DNA from 4 places in the Enterobacter sp. CFEC122 genome. Region 2 is predicted to be linked to each of the others. Evidence: predicted binding sites of a transcription regulator. Region 2 holds the regulator's gene; each other region holds the start of a gene.
The links. Region 2 encodes CRP, which controls carbon source genes, mostly activating them, when cyclic AMP is high. Its sites were predicted from a motif close to ATGTGANNNNNNTCACAT; they were not measured.
Positions count from the first base shown of each region.

Region 1: azuC (stress response protein AzuC) is a predicted target of CRP. The motif match lies at 2,203-2,220, and genes of this name have one in related genera.
Region 3: epd (erythrose-4-phosphate dehydrogenase) is a predicted target of CRP. The motif match lies at 1,020-1,037, and genes of this name have one in related genera.
Region 4: ACVCAM_RS21445 (glycine dehydrogenase) is a predicted target of CRP. The motif match lies at 1,327-1,344, and genes of this name have one in related genera.

Region 1 covers NZ_JBRIQR010000010.1:43,068-46,278, reverse strand. The annotation lists gene ACVCAM_RS09050 (non-heme ferritin-like protein) at 1-136, shown strand, start outside; gene ACVCAM_RS09045 (anaerobic C4-dicarboxylate transporter) at 293-1,636, shown strand; gene ACVCAM_RS09040 (DUF2766 family protein) at 1,679-1,930, opposite strand; gene azuC (stress response protein AzuC) at 2,039-2,122, opposite strand; gene yecR (YecR family lipoprotein) at 2,357-2,695, shown strand; gene ftnA (non-heme ferritin) at 2,899-3,211, shown strand, end outside.
Region 2 covers NZ_JBRIQR010000028.1:55,858-59,068, forward strand. The annotation lists gene ACVCAM_RS18340 (YccS/YhfK family putative transporter) at 1-835, opposite strand, end outside; gene crp (cAMP-activated global transcriptional regulator CRP) at 893-1,525, opposite strand; gene ACVCAM_RS18350 (OsmC family protein) at 1,837-2,241, shown strand; gene ACVCAM_RS18355 (phosphoribulokinase) at 2,327-3,196, opposite strand.
Region 3 covers NZ_JBRIQR010000021.1:71,631-74,841, forward strand. The annotation lists gene tkt (transketolase) at 1-905, shown strand, start outside; gene epd (erythrose-4-phosphate dehydrogenase) at 1,232-2,251, shown strand; gene pgk (phosphoglycerate kinase) at 2,301-3,211, shown strand, end outside.
Region 4 covers NZ_JBRIQR010000040.1:15,856-19,066, reverse strand. The annotation lists gene pmbA (metalloprotease PmbA) at 1-702, shown strand, start outside; gene cybC (cytochrome b562) at 741-1,127, shown strand; gene ACVCAM_RS21445 (glycine dehydrogenase) at 1,445-1,783, shown strand; gene ACVCAM_RS21440 (SFCGS family glycine-rich protein) at 1,794-2,156, shown strand; gene ACVCAM_RS21435 (DUF4312 family protein) at 2,159-2,458, shown strand; gene ACVCAM_RS21430 (DUF4311 domain-containing protein) at 2,481-3,211, shown strand, end outside.

The DNA.
Region 1 (3,211 bases), on a different contig from region 2:
GGATAAAGAGCAGCAGCAGGATGGCCTGCTGCTGAAGACGCTGGCGGATGAGCTGCATAACGCGCAGCAGGCAGGTTTATGTCCTGAGCAAACCGACCGTCACCTGCTCGACATTGTGGCGGTGCAGCACCACTGAGTTTCTGGCCTGCTTCCGTCCCGGGGAGCAGGTCCCCTTCCCCTCTCCAACCTTCTGCTTTTGCTGAAATTTAACAAATCAGATCTGGCTCTCAATGATTAACCACACAACGTGTGATGATTTATTTAATTACATAATCATTGACGAGGGAGCATCATGATCACCATTGAGTTTGTTGTCATTCTCCTCTGCCTGCTGACGGGTACGCGTTTCGGCGGTATGGGGCTTGGGTTAATCAGCGGTATTGGTCTTTTTATTTTATGTTTCGTCTTTGGTCTGCAGCCGGGTAAACCCCCGGTTGACGTCATGCTGACCATCCTCGCGGTGATTGGCTGTGCCGCTACCCTGCAAACGGCGGGCGGTCTCAACGTGATGATGCAGTTTGCGGAACGCCTGCTGCGCAAACACCCGCAGCACATCACCCTGCTCGCCCCGTTTACCACCTGGATGCTGACCTTTCTGTGCGGCACCGGCCATGTGGTCTACACCATGTTCCCGATTATTGCGGATATCGCCCTGAAAAAAGGGATCCGTCCGGAGCGCCCTATGGCCGTGGCGTCGGTCGCGTCGCAGATGGCGATCACGGCCTCCCCCGTTTCCGTTGCCGTCGTGTCGCTGGTGTCCATCCTGGCGGCCCAGCATGGGATCGGCCACGCGTGGGGAATTCTGGAAATTCTCGCCGTGTCGGTTCCCGCTTCACTTTTCGGCGTGGCTATTGCTGCACTGTGGAGTTTACGCCGCGGGAAAGATTTGGCGGACGACATGGAGTTTCAGGAAAAGCTAAAAGATCCTAAGCAGCGCGAGTTTATCTATGGCGGAACAGAGACGTTAATGAATCAGCGTTTCCCAAAACAGGCCTACTGGTCCACGTGGATTTTCTTTGCCGGCATTGCCGTGGTCGTTCTGCTGGGGGCCTTCCCTGAGCTGCGCCCCGCCTTTGAACTGAAAGGCAAAATGACGGCGCTGTCGATGAACCTTGTCATCCAGATGATGATGCTAATTGCGGGTGCCGTGATGCTGATGGCCTGTAAGGTCAATGCCTCCGCGATTTCCAACGGCGCGGTGTTCAAGGCCGGTATGGTTGCGATCTTGTCGGTATTCGGCGTGGCGTGGATGAGCGATACCTTTTTCCAGGCGCATCTCGACGAGTTAAAGCTGGCCCTGGAAGGCGTGGTGAAAAGCCACCCGTGGACATATGCGATTGTGCTGTTTCTGGTGTCAAAACTGGTGAACAGCCAGGCGGCGGCGCTGACGGCGGTGGCGCCGATGGGGTTGATGTTGGGCATCGACCCGAAAATGCTGATCGCCTTTTTCCCGGCGTCCTACGGCTATTTTGTCCTGCCGACCTATCCCAGCGATTTGGCCTGCATCGGCTTTGACCGGTCAGGCACGACCCGCATCGGTAAATTTATCATCAACCACAGCTTTATTTTGCCAGGGCTGATTGGGGTAAGCTGCGCGTGTGCCGCGAGCTACCTGCTGGTCCAGACGTTCTTCTGATAACATCAAAGGGCGACGCATGCCGTCGCCCATTTCCCTGCGTCAGTGGGACTCACCCTGCGGCGTGAATCGCAGCTCGATCAGCGCGATGGCTTTCTGGATCGCACGAAGCGTTACCGGGTCAGCGGCAGCAGGATGGCTGGCAAAATCGATGTTTTTCAGCTGGGTAGACATCTTCTCGCGCACTTCAACCGGCGCAATCACGTCCAGAACATCCAGGATTTGCTTGATAACCAGCTGGCAGGCGACAACGTCAGAGACCAGTTCCTGATCGGCGCTCAGGTTTTGTGACATGGGTTTTCTCCTTATTTAAAGGCCGCCATAGTATCAAAACACGCCCCCTGACATCTTCCCTTCAACGTCTGCAGGTATAAAAAAACCTGCCGAAGCAGGTTTTTTTTATCAGAACATGGCGCCCGGCGGCACGTCTTTGAACGTGCGGCAGTAATTGGCCCACATACTTTTCAGGATTTTGCGCAGTTTCACAGTGATGCTCCATCAACGTGTTATACAACTTTATCGTCAATGCGCTTATAATATGACCACCATCACAAAAATCAATGTTTTTGTGATAGAAATCACAATTTAATCAGAGTGGGGTCTGATCGCGTTCACCATCGACCCGTTGCGAAGAGTGAGGGCAGATTGTCCGGCTATTCCAGCCATTGCGGCGGGCATCTGCGGGTACGATAACGTATTTCCATCCACTCAGAGCGAACCATGAAAAGAGTCATTGTAGCCGGCACACTCCTCCTGCTCGCGGGGTGCAGCATTAACCGCCAGGCTGAAGTCAGCAGCCTCGATGCGCCGAACGGCATCGTCCGCCTTAACTACGGTCAGGCAGCGCTGCAAAATGCGTATTCCGATGAGTATGTGAATAACGGTACGGCGGCAAAAGCGTGTCAGAGCATGGGGTACGCCACGGCCTCAGCCTATGGTCAGCCCATTAAAACCTGCACCCTCATTAGCGGCTCGTTGTGTCTGAACGAGAGCGTGACTATCCAGTATAAATGTATGGGTTATGCCGTGAACCCTAAGTCAAACAATCCGTGGTATTAATCCAGACTGCCAGCGCAGGCTGGCAGTTTATTTCATCACGAACAAAAACAATTCTCATTAATAAATGATAAAATCGCCAATGCGTTTTATTCCCATTCGTATTTTAAATAAATAAAATAAATATTTTACGTTTTGCAAATAATTAAATAACAAATTATAGTGTCGCTCATTGTGAACCAGAAATAATAACCCGGAGCGCCACCATGCTGAAAACTGAAATGATCGACAAGCTCAACGCACAAATGAATCTTGAGCTGTATTCATCCCTTCTCTACCAGCAGATGAGCGCCTGGTGCAGCTATCACAGCTTCGAAGGCGCTGCCGCGTTTCTGCGTCGTCACGCGCAGGAAGAGATGACCCACATGCAGCGTCTGTTTGATTATCTGACGGATACCGGCAGCCTGCCGCGCATTGAAACCGTGGCATCCCCATTTGCTGAATATAATTCTCTCGATGAACTGTTCCGCGCCACCTACGAGCACGAGCAGCTGATCACCCAGAAAATTAACGAACTGG
Region 2 (3,211 bases):
GCACGCGCAGGCGTGCCGAGACGGTCTGCGCGTTCCAGCGGATCACCGCTTCGGCGTGGCTGCGCTCAACCAGCTTTTGCACCTCCTGCGGGTGGTGCAGGCTAACGGAGATATGCTCCTGCAGATCCAGGCCTACCTGGAAGGTGCGCAGCAGCCGTTTGTACTCGTGGTTCTTGTTGGCGGCGAGCATATGCAGCTGCTGATAGCACTGGCTTATCAGATCCACCACCTTCTGCTGGCGCGTCAGCAGCGGCGGTAAGGCTTTTTCCGGATCGGTATGCTGGGTGAGCAGGGTGTATTTGGCTTCGCAGTATTCCGCCAACTGCACATAGAGCAGGCTCAGGGATTCGCGCAGCGGCTGTTCCCGCCACAGCCAGAACCAGAACCAGTTAAACAGCCCGTACCACAGTGTCCCCAGAGCGTAGATCAGCAGCGGCTCCCACACCGGCATATTCCCGGCGAGGCTCAGCGTGAAGATGGCCGCAATCAGCGAGGCGGGTAGCAGGCGGGCGTGCAGCGAGCTGATTTCCGCCGTGACGCCGAGCGTCATCGCCAGCACCGTCAGGATCAGCGGCAGCGGGATGTCCCGGGCCAGTAAAAGCTGTACGGCAAGGCTACAGCCAGCAAACAGGCAGCCGCCCACGATCAGTCGTTTGAAAAAGCGCTTATGCGGTGTGTCCAGGCCGGCAATGTTGCAGCAGGCGGGCACGAGGGAAAAGAGCAGGCCTTGCTGAAGGTGTCCGAGGATCAGGCCGATGGCCACGGGTAGACACAACACCAGCGTTTGTCGCAGTGCGTAGTTGACTTCCGGGTGATAGATCAGCCTGCGCCACATGAGGAGTAGAGACAAAAACGGCGTGACACCTTGCGATGGCACGCCGTTTAAGCGGAATTAACGCGTTCCGTAGACCACGATGGTTTTACCGTGGGCGGAGATCAGGTTTTGATCTTCCAGCATTTTCAGGATACGGCCCACTGTTTCACGGGAGCAACCGACGATCTGACCAATTTCCTGACGGGTAATTTTAATTTGCATGCCGTCCGGATGGGTCATGGCGTCCGGCTGTTTCGCCAGGTTCAGCAGAGTTTGTGCGATGCGGCCCGTCACGTCCAGGAAGGCGAGGTTGCCCACTTTCTCTGAGGTGACCTGCAGACGGCGCGCCATCTGGGAAGAGAGACGCATCAGAATGTCAGGGTTAACCTGAATCAGCTGACGGAACTTCTTGTAAGAAATTTCAGCCACTTCACATGCTGTCTTTGCACGAACCCAGGCGCTACGTTCCTGGCCCTCTTCAAACAGGCCCAGTTCACCGATGAAATCGCCCTGGTTCAGATAAGAAAGGATCATCTCTTTCCCTTCTTCATCTTTGATCAGCACTGCCACCGAGCCTTTAACGATGTAATACAACGTTTCCGCTTTTTCACCCTGGTGAATCAGCGTGCTCTTTGATGGGTACTTATGAATGTGGCAATGAGACAAGAACCATTCGAGAGTCGGGTCTGTTTGCGGTTTGCCAAGCACCATGCGCTGTTATCCTCTGTTATAAGCTGTCACCAGAGTCATCAGATGCATCCGGACTCTGGGGTTGCAATCGAATTCTTACCCATACCCTGGGAAGTCGGCTACCGTAACGTTTCGCAGCCAGTAAAGTTTGATGTCCTCTGCATACATGTGTAACGTCAATGTATTACTGTAGCATCCTGAGTGTTTTAGCATAGCTTTCGCCGCGTGTCTCCTGGTGTCTCGCTTCAGCATGATGCAGGTCGCCTTCCATTGCGAGAAATGTAACGCACGCGTAATCTGTCACCAAAAATGCAACGTTGGAGTTTAAGAATATGCAAGCGCGCGTGAAGTGGGTTGAAGGTTTAACGTTCCTGGGCGAGTCCGCGTCAGGGCATCAGATTTTGATGGATGGTAACTCCGGCGATAAAGCGCCCAGCCCAATGGAAATGGTGCTGATGGCGGCAGGGGGATGCAGCGCCATTGACGTGGTGTCGATTCTGCAAAAAGGCCGTCATGACGTGACGGATTGTGAGGTCAAACTCACGTCAGAACGCCGCGAAGAGGCGCCACGCCTGTTCACCCACATCAATCTGCACTTTGTGGTCACCGGTAAAGAACTGAAAGACGCGGCGGTTTCACGTGCGGTGGACCTGTCTGCGGAGAAGTACTGCTCTGTCGCGTTAATGCTGGAGAAAGCGGTAAAAATCACCCATTCGTATGAAGTGATCGAGGCTTAATGTTTTGGCGGGTGGCGCTTCGCTGACCCGCCCTACAAAAGCACGACCGTAGGCCCGGTAAGCGCAGCGCCACCGGGCAAAAAACTCACGCGATCTGTTTCCCTTCCATCAATCGCTCCACCAGCGGCGTCATGATGAGCTCCATCGCCAGCCCCATTTTTCCGCCCGGTACGACTAATGTATTCATGTGAGAAATAAACGAGCCCTGCAGCATCGCCAGCAGCCAGGGGTAGTCAATGCCTTCGAGATTGCGGAAATGGATCACCACAAAGCTCTCATCCAGGGATGGGATACTTTTGGCCGCGAACGGGTTGGAGGTGTCCACCGTCGGCACGCGCTGGAAGTTGATATGGGTGCGGGAAAACTGCGGCGTCAGGAAGTTGATGTAGTCTTCCATGGAGCGCACCACCGAATCCATCACTGCTTCGCGCGAGTGGCCGCGCTCGCTCATGTCACGCGTCAGCTTCTGGATCCACTCCAGGTTAACGATAGGCACCACGCCAACCAGCAGATCCACGTGGCGCGCCACGTCGTGCTGCGGCGTGACCACGCCGCCGTGTAATCCTTCGTAGAACAGCACGTCGGTAGGTTCCGGCAGGGGCTGCCAGGGGGTAAAGGTGCCAGGCACCTGATTCCAGGGAACGGCTTCATCATAGGTATGCAGATACTTGCGGGACTGCCCTTTACCGCTCTGGCCGTACTCAACAAAGGTTTGTTCCAGCAGGCCGAAGTCATTGGCTTCCGGACCGAAGTAGCTGATGTGTTTACCCAGATCGCGCGCCTTACGGATGGCCATGTCCATCTCCGGGCGCGTGTAGCGGTGAAAGCTGTCGCCTTCGACCTCCGCCGCACGGAGATTCAGCTGGGCGAAAATCTTGCGAAATGCGAGGCTGGTGGTGGTGGTTCCCGCACCACTCGACCCCGTAACGGCAATAACCGGATGTCTGGCAGACATAGCAACTCCCTGACT
Region 3 (3,211 bases), on a different contig from region 2:
ATGCCATTGAAGCGTTCGGTCCTCTGCTGCCTGAATTCCTCGGCGGCTCCGCTGACCTGGCGCCATCTAACCTGACCCTGTGGTCCGGTTCTAAGCCAATCAACGAAGACACTGCCGGTAACTACATCCATTACGGTGTACGTGAATTCGGTATGACTGCTATTGCCAACGGTATCTCCCTGCACGGTGGTTTCCTGCCGTACACCTCTACCTTCCTGATGTTCGTTGAATATGCGCGTAACGCCGTGCGTATGGCGGCGCTAATGAAACAGCGTCAGGTGATGGTCTATACCCACGACTCCATCGGTCTGGGCGAAGACGGTCCAACTCACCAGCCGGTAGAGCAGGTGGCTTCCCTGCGCGTGACCCCGAACATGAGCACATGGCGTCCATGTGACCAGGTTGAATCCGCGGTGGCGTGGAAATACGGCGTTGAGCGTCAGGACGGTCCTACCGCGCTGATCCTCTCCCGTCAGAACCTGGCGCAGCAGGAACGTACCCCAGAGCAGCTGGCGAACATCGCGCGCGGCGGTTATGTGCTGAAAGATTGCGCGGGCCAGCCAGAGCTGATCTTCATCGCTACCGGTTCTGAAGTTGAACTGGCCGTTGCTGCATGGGAAAAACTGACTGCCGAAGGCGTGAAGGCGCGCGTGGTTTCCATGCCGTCTACCGACGCGTTCGACAAGCAGGATGCTGCTTACCGTGAATCCGTACTGCCTAAAGCGGTTTCCGCGCGTGTGGCAGTGGAAGCGGGTATCGCTGACTACTGGTTCAAATACGTGGGTCTGAACGGCGCTATCGTCGGTATGACCACCTTCGGTGAATCTGCTCCGGCAGAACTGCTGTTCGAAGAGTTCGGCTTCACCGTTGAGAACGTTGTCGCGAAGGCGAAAGAACTGCTGTAATCACCATTTTGCCCGGTGGCGCTTATGCTTACCGGGCCTACAAATGGCTCGAAAGTAGGCCGGGTAAGCGCTAGCGCGCCACCCGGCTTTTTTGTAAGCATTATTCCACCTAAAATGTGACGCAAGTCATATAGCTCGCTTATTCATCTGGACAGACATTCCTTTTATTCCCCGATTCGCTTATTCTTGCTGAAGCGTTTCAGTCGATTAAATGTTCGACAAATGACCAATCAATCGCAGTTTGTGACAGCAAGGATTCCCCTTCGGGCGTAGCTGGATTACTCTTTCAGCCACCTCAAACTCAGGGATTGCTTTGCAGGAGATCTATGACCGTACGCGTAGCGATTAACGGCTTCGGTCGCATCGGGCGTAATGTGGTTCGTGCTTTGTATGAATCCGGACGTCGGGCGGAAATGACCGTGGTGGCAATCAATGAACTGGCGGATGCTGCGGGCATGGCGCATTTGTTGAAGTATGACACCAGCCACGGACGCTTTGCCTGGGATGTGCGCCAGGAAAGAGATCAGCTTTTTGTGGGTGATGACGCTATTCGTGTGCTGCATGAGAACAGCATCTCCGGGCTACCCTGGCGTGAACTGGGTGTGGATGTGGTGCTTGACTGTACCGGTGTGTATGGCAATCGCGAACATGGCGAAGCGCATCTCTCTGCAGGTGCGAAAAAAGTCCTGTTTTCTCATCCCGGCAGTAACGACCTCGACGCGACCGTCGTGTTTGGCGTCAACCAGCATGAGCTGCAAGCCGAACACCGCATTGTTTCCAACGCCTCCTGTACCACCAACTGCATTATTCCGGTCATCAAACTGTTAGACGATGCGTATGGCATTGAGTCCGGCACCGTGACCACGATTCACTCCGCCATGCACGATCAACAGGTCATTGACGCTTACCACCCGGATTTACGGCGCACGCGTGCAGCGAGCCAGTCAATCATTCCGGTGGATACAAAGCTGGCTGCAGGGATCACGCGAATTTTTCCGCAGTTCAACGATCGTTTTGAGGCGATTGCCGTGCGCGTCCCGACGATCAACGTCACCGCGATCGACCTTAGCGTGACGGTGAAAAAACCGGTAAAAGCCTGTGAAGTCAACCTGTTGCTGCAAAAAGCGGCACAGGGGGCATTTCATGGTATAGTTGACTATACGGAATTACCGTTGGTCTCAGTAGATTTTAACCACGACCCGCACAGCGCCATCGTCGATGGCACGCAAACGAGGGTCAGTGGCGCACACCTTATCAAGACGCTGGTCTGGTGTGATAACGAATGGGGCTTTGCTAACCGAATGCTCGACACCACGTTAGCAATGGCTGCTCAAGGTTTCAGGTAAGGCGCATCGTGCGTCTGCAAAACTTTAAGAATCAACGAGAGGATTCACCATGTCTGTAATTAAGATGACCGATCTGGATCTGGCTGGTAAACGCGTTTTCATCCGTGCCGATCTGAACGTACCGGTTAAAGATGGCAAAGTGACCAGCGACGCGCGTATCCGTGCATCTCTGCCAACCATCGAACTGGCTCTGAAGCAGGGCGCGAAAGTGATGGTCACCTCCCACCTGGGTCGTCCAACTGAAGGCGAGTACAACGAAGAGTTCTCTCTGCTGCCAGTGGTTAATTACCTGAAAGACAAACTGTCCAACCCGGTTCGCCTGGTGAAAGATTACCTGGACGGCGTTGACGTTGCAGCCGGTGAACTGGTTGTGCTGGAAAACGTTCGCTTCAACAAAGGCGAGAAGAAAGACGACGAAACCCTGTCCAAAAAATACGCTGCACTGTGCGACGTATTCGTGATGGATGCATTCGGTACGGCTCACCGTGCTCAGGCGTCTACCCATGGTATCGGTAAATTCGCAGACGTAGCGTGTGCCGGTCCTCTGCTGGCTGACGAACTGGAAGCGCTGGGTAAAGCACTGAAAGAGCCTGCTCGTCCGATGGTCGCTATCGTTGGTGGTTCTAAAGTTTCTACCAAACTGACCGTTCTGGATTCTCTGTCTAAAATCGCTGACCAGCTGATCGTTGGCGGTGGTATCGCGAACACCTTCGTTGCCGCTCAGGGCCACAACGTCGGTAAATCCCTGTACGAAGCAGACCTGGTTGACGAAGCCAAACGCCTGCTGGGTACCTGTGATATCCCGGTTCCAACTGACGTTCGCGTCGCGACCGAGTTCTCCGAAACCGCAACCGCGACCCTGAAATCTGTAAACGACATCAAAGACGAAGAGCAGATTCTGGACCTGGGCGACGTTTCTGCACAGAAACTGGCTGAAATCCTCAAAAACGCAAAAACTAT
Region 4 (3,211 bases), on a different contig from region 2:
TCTCCGGAGTGGGTAGGCAAAGAGTGTGCCGAACGCACGCTGTCTCGCCTGTCGCCGCGCAAGCTCTCCACCATGAAAGCCCCGGTGATTTTTGCCAACGAAGTGGCGACCGGCCTGTTTGGCCATCTGGTGGGCGCTATCGCGGGCGGCTCCGTTTACCGTAAATCGACCTTCCTGCTCGACTCGCTGGGCAAGCAGATCCTGCCGGAATGGCTCACCATCGAAGAGCATCCGCACCTGCTGAAAGGCCTGGCCTCCACGCCGTTCGACAGCGAAGGCGTGCGCACCGAGCGTCGTGACATCGTGAAAGACGGCATTCTGACCCAGTGGCTTCTGACCAACTACTCCGCGCGCAAGCTGGGGCTGAAAAGCACCGGGCACGCGGGCGGCATTCACAACTGGCGCATTGCCGGGCAGGGCCTCAACTTTGAGCAGATGCTGAAAGAGATGGGCACCGGTCTGGTGGTGACCGAGCTGATGGGTCAGGGCGTCAGCGGCATCACCGGCGATTACTCTCGCGGCGCGGCGGGCTTCTGGGTTGAAAACGGCGAAATCCAGTATCCGGTGAGCGAAATTACCATCGCTGGCAATCTGAAGGATATGTGGCGCAATATCGTTACGGTCGGTAACGATATTGAAACACGCAGCAATATACAGTGTGGTTCTGTATTACTCCCGGAAATGAAAATCGCCGGACAATAGAGATAGCGTTTTGTTAATAATAAAAAAGGAAGTGAGCAATGCGTAAACATCTGTTAGCGATCGTCGCGGCTTCAACGCTGGTTCTTGGCTCTTCTGCGTTTGCTGCCGATCTTGAAGACGACATGGGCATCCTCGGGCAAAACCTGAAGGTGGTGCAGAAAACCGACAATGCGGCGGAAATGAAAGACGCGCTGACCAAAATGCGTGAAGCGGCGCTGGACGCACAAAAAGCGACGCCTCCTAAACTGGAAAGCAAAGCGGCAGACAGTGCAGAGATGAAAGACTACCGCCACGGCTTTGACGTGCTGGTCGGCCAGATCGACGGCGCGCTGAAGCTCGCTAACGAAGGCAAAGTGAAGGAAGCCCAGGCGGCGGCCGAGCAGTTTGTGACGACCCGTAATACGTATCACAAGAAATACCGTTAACCGATCGCGCATCTGACAAACAACCAGCGGGGGCCAGTGGCCCCCGTTTTTTTTTGCGCAGTAATAAGTAAACCCTATCGCCATCACATTTTTGCGTCACCACGCCTGAACGTTTTCGTTTCCCCGGCGCGCGTTTTGCCGCTGGAATACGTGATATTAATCACGCAAATGCCGTGATTAATCCAGATTCACCGTATTTATGTGGCACAGATCACTGCTGCGGCTCCCCTTTCCACTTCGAAGTGGAAAACAACTCGCTACAAACAATTCCCCCCCAACGTTAGTTTTATTCCAGAGCCATTAACGGGGTAAGACCAGTGATTAACGGAGCGGTAATGAACGACGTTGGGGAACAGGCAGAGCAAACAGAACAGCTCGCGAACACCATGCTGCAGCAGGTTTATGCCCTGCTGGCCCGGAACAACATCATCCCCAATGCGGTACAGGAGCAGATGCTTACTTCCCACGTGCGCGCCATGGCGCACCGGTCCGTGACCGGCGAGCCGCTGCCGGAGGTTGAAGCAGAGCTGTTTGACGAAATTTCACCGGATTCAATGCGGCTTGCCCGTGAAGTGGTGGCGCAGTTTGGCAACCTTCCTGATGAAGAAGCCTGGCTGCTCTCCGTTCACTTTGAAGTCGCGAAAGACAACCTTTAAGGAGCAACACATGGAACAGATTACAGTCGTGATTGGCGATCGCCTGGGTAAAGGTCAGAAGGTGGCGGCCGGTGTGGAAAAAGCAGGTGGACGCGCGGTTGTCGTACCGGGCATGGCGGCAGACATGAAGCTCGGCGACGTGATGAAAGCCGAAAACGCCACCTTCGGCATCTCCTTCTGCGGCAGCGGCGGCGCGGGCGCCATCACCGCCCAAACCAAATATGGCTACAAGGCCAAATACGGCATGCGTTCCGTGGAAGAGGGCGTGACCGCCATCAACGAAGGCTGCAACGTGCTGGGCTTTGGCTTTATGGATAAAGAAGAGCTGGGCGAGCGTCTGGTGCAGGCGTGGCAGAAGAAATACGGCGCATAAGCATGAAAGAACAGTTCACAACCACGGTGAGAGTGAAGGGGAAGGGCGACGCCAAAGCGCGCGCCTTTGCCGACGCCCTCAACCACGTTCAGGCCGCGGTGATGAAAGCCTCACCGCATATCTTACTGCGTATTGAGCCACAGGATGTGCAGGTTGTTCAGGCGCAAGAAGCGGTGCGTAAAGAAGCGTTTCTGTTCTTCTTTTTGCGCCGGGAAAGACGCACCTACAGCGTGGAGCTGGATGTGACCGTCAACGTGACCGCCATCAATCTTGACCGGGTGGATTTCGTCACGCAACGCTGATTATTCATAAAAGGGCAGACTGATGTTCTTAATTATATTAATAAAATCGCTCATCATTGGCGGCCTGGTTGGCGTCGGTGTCGGAGCCGGGGCTGCACGCATGTTTCATGCGCCTACCACTCAGGGTATGGGCGCGTTTCGTACGTTGGGGGAACTGAACTCCTGTGAAGGGGATCCGGCGTCCCACTTCTCCTTTGGGTTAGGTTTCTTCTTTAACGCCTGGGCCTCTTCCGTGGCTGCAGGTGCCTTCACACAGGACGTTGACCACCGCATCATCCCGAACTGGGGTGCTGCTGCACTGATGATCAAAAACCGTAACGTCGGCGAAACGCTGCACGACCCCCGCAAAATGGCGATTGCCTGCGGCGTGATTGGCATGCTCGTCGTCACCTTCCTGAACCTGACCGCCTCCTCCGTGCCGGCAGCGCTGCAGGTCACCGCCGTGAAGGTGCTGGTGCCTGCCGCGAACCTGCTGGTTAACACCGTGATGCCGGTGATCTTCTGGCTGGCGGCCATCGACGCGGGTAAAAAATCGGGCTTCTGGGCCACCATCTTCGGCGGCGCGGCGCAGCTGATCATGGGGAACGCCGTACCGGGTCTGGTTCTCGGCATCCTGATCGGTAAAGGCGTTGAGGAGAGCGGCTGGAACCACGTCACCAAAGTGATGATGGCGGCGATCGTGCTGCTGTTCGTGTTGAGCGGCTTCTTCCGCGGCTTCGACATGAAGATGATCGAATCCTTCCATCTGACCGT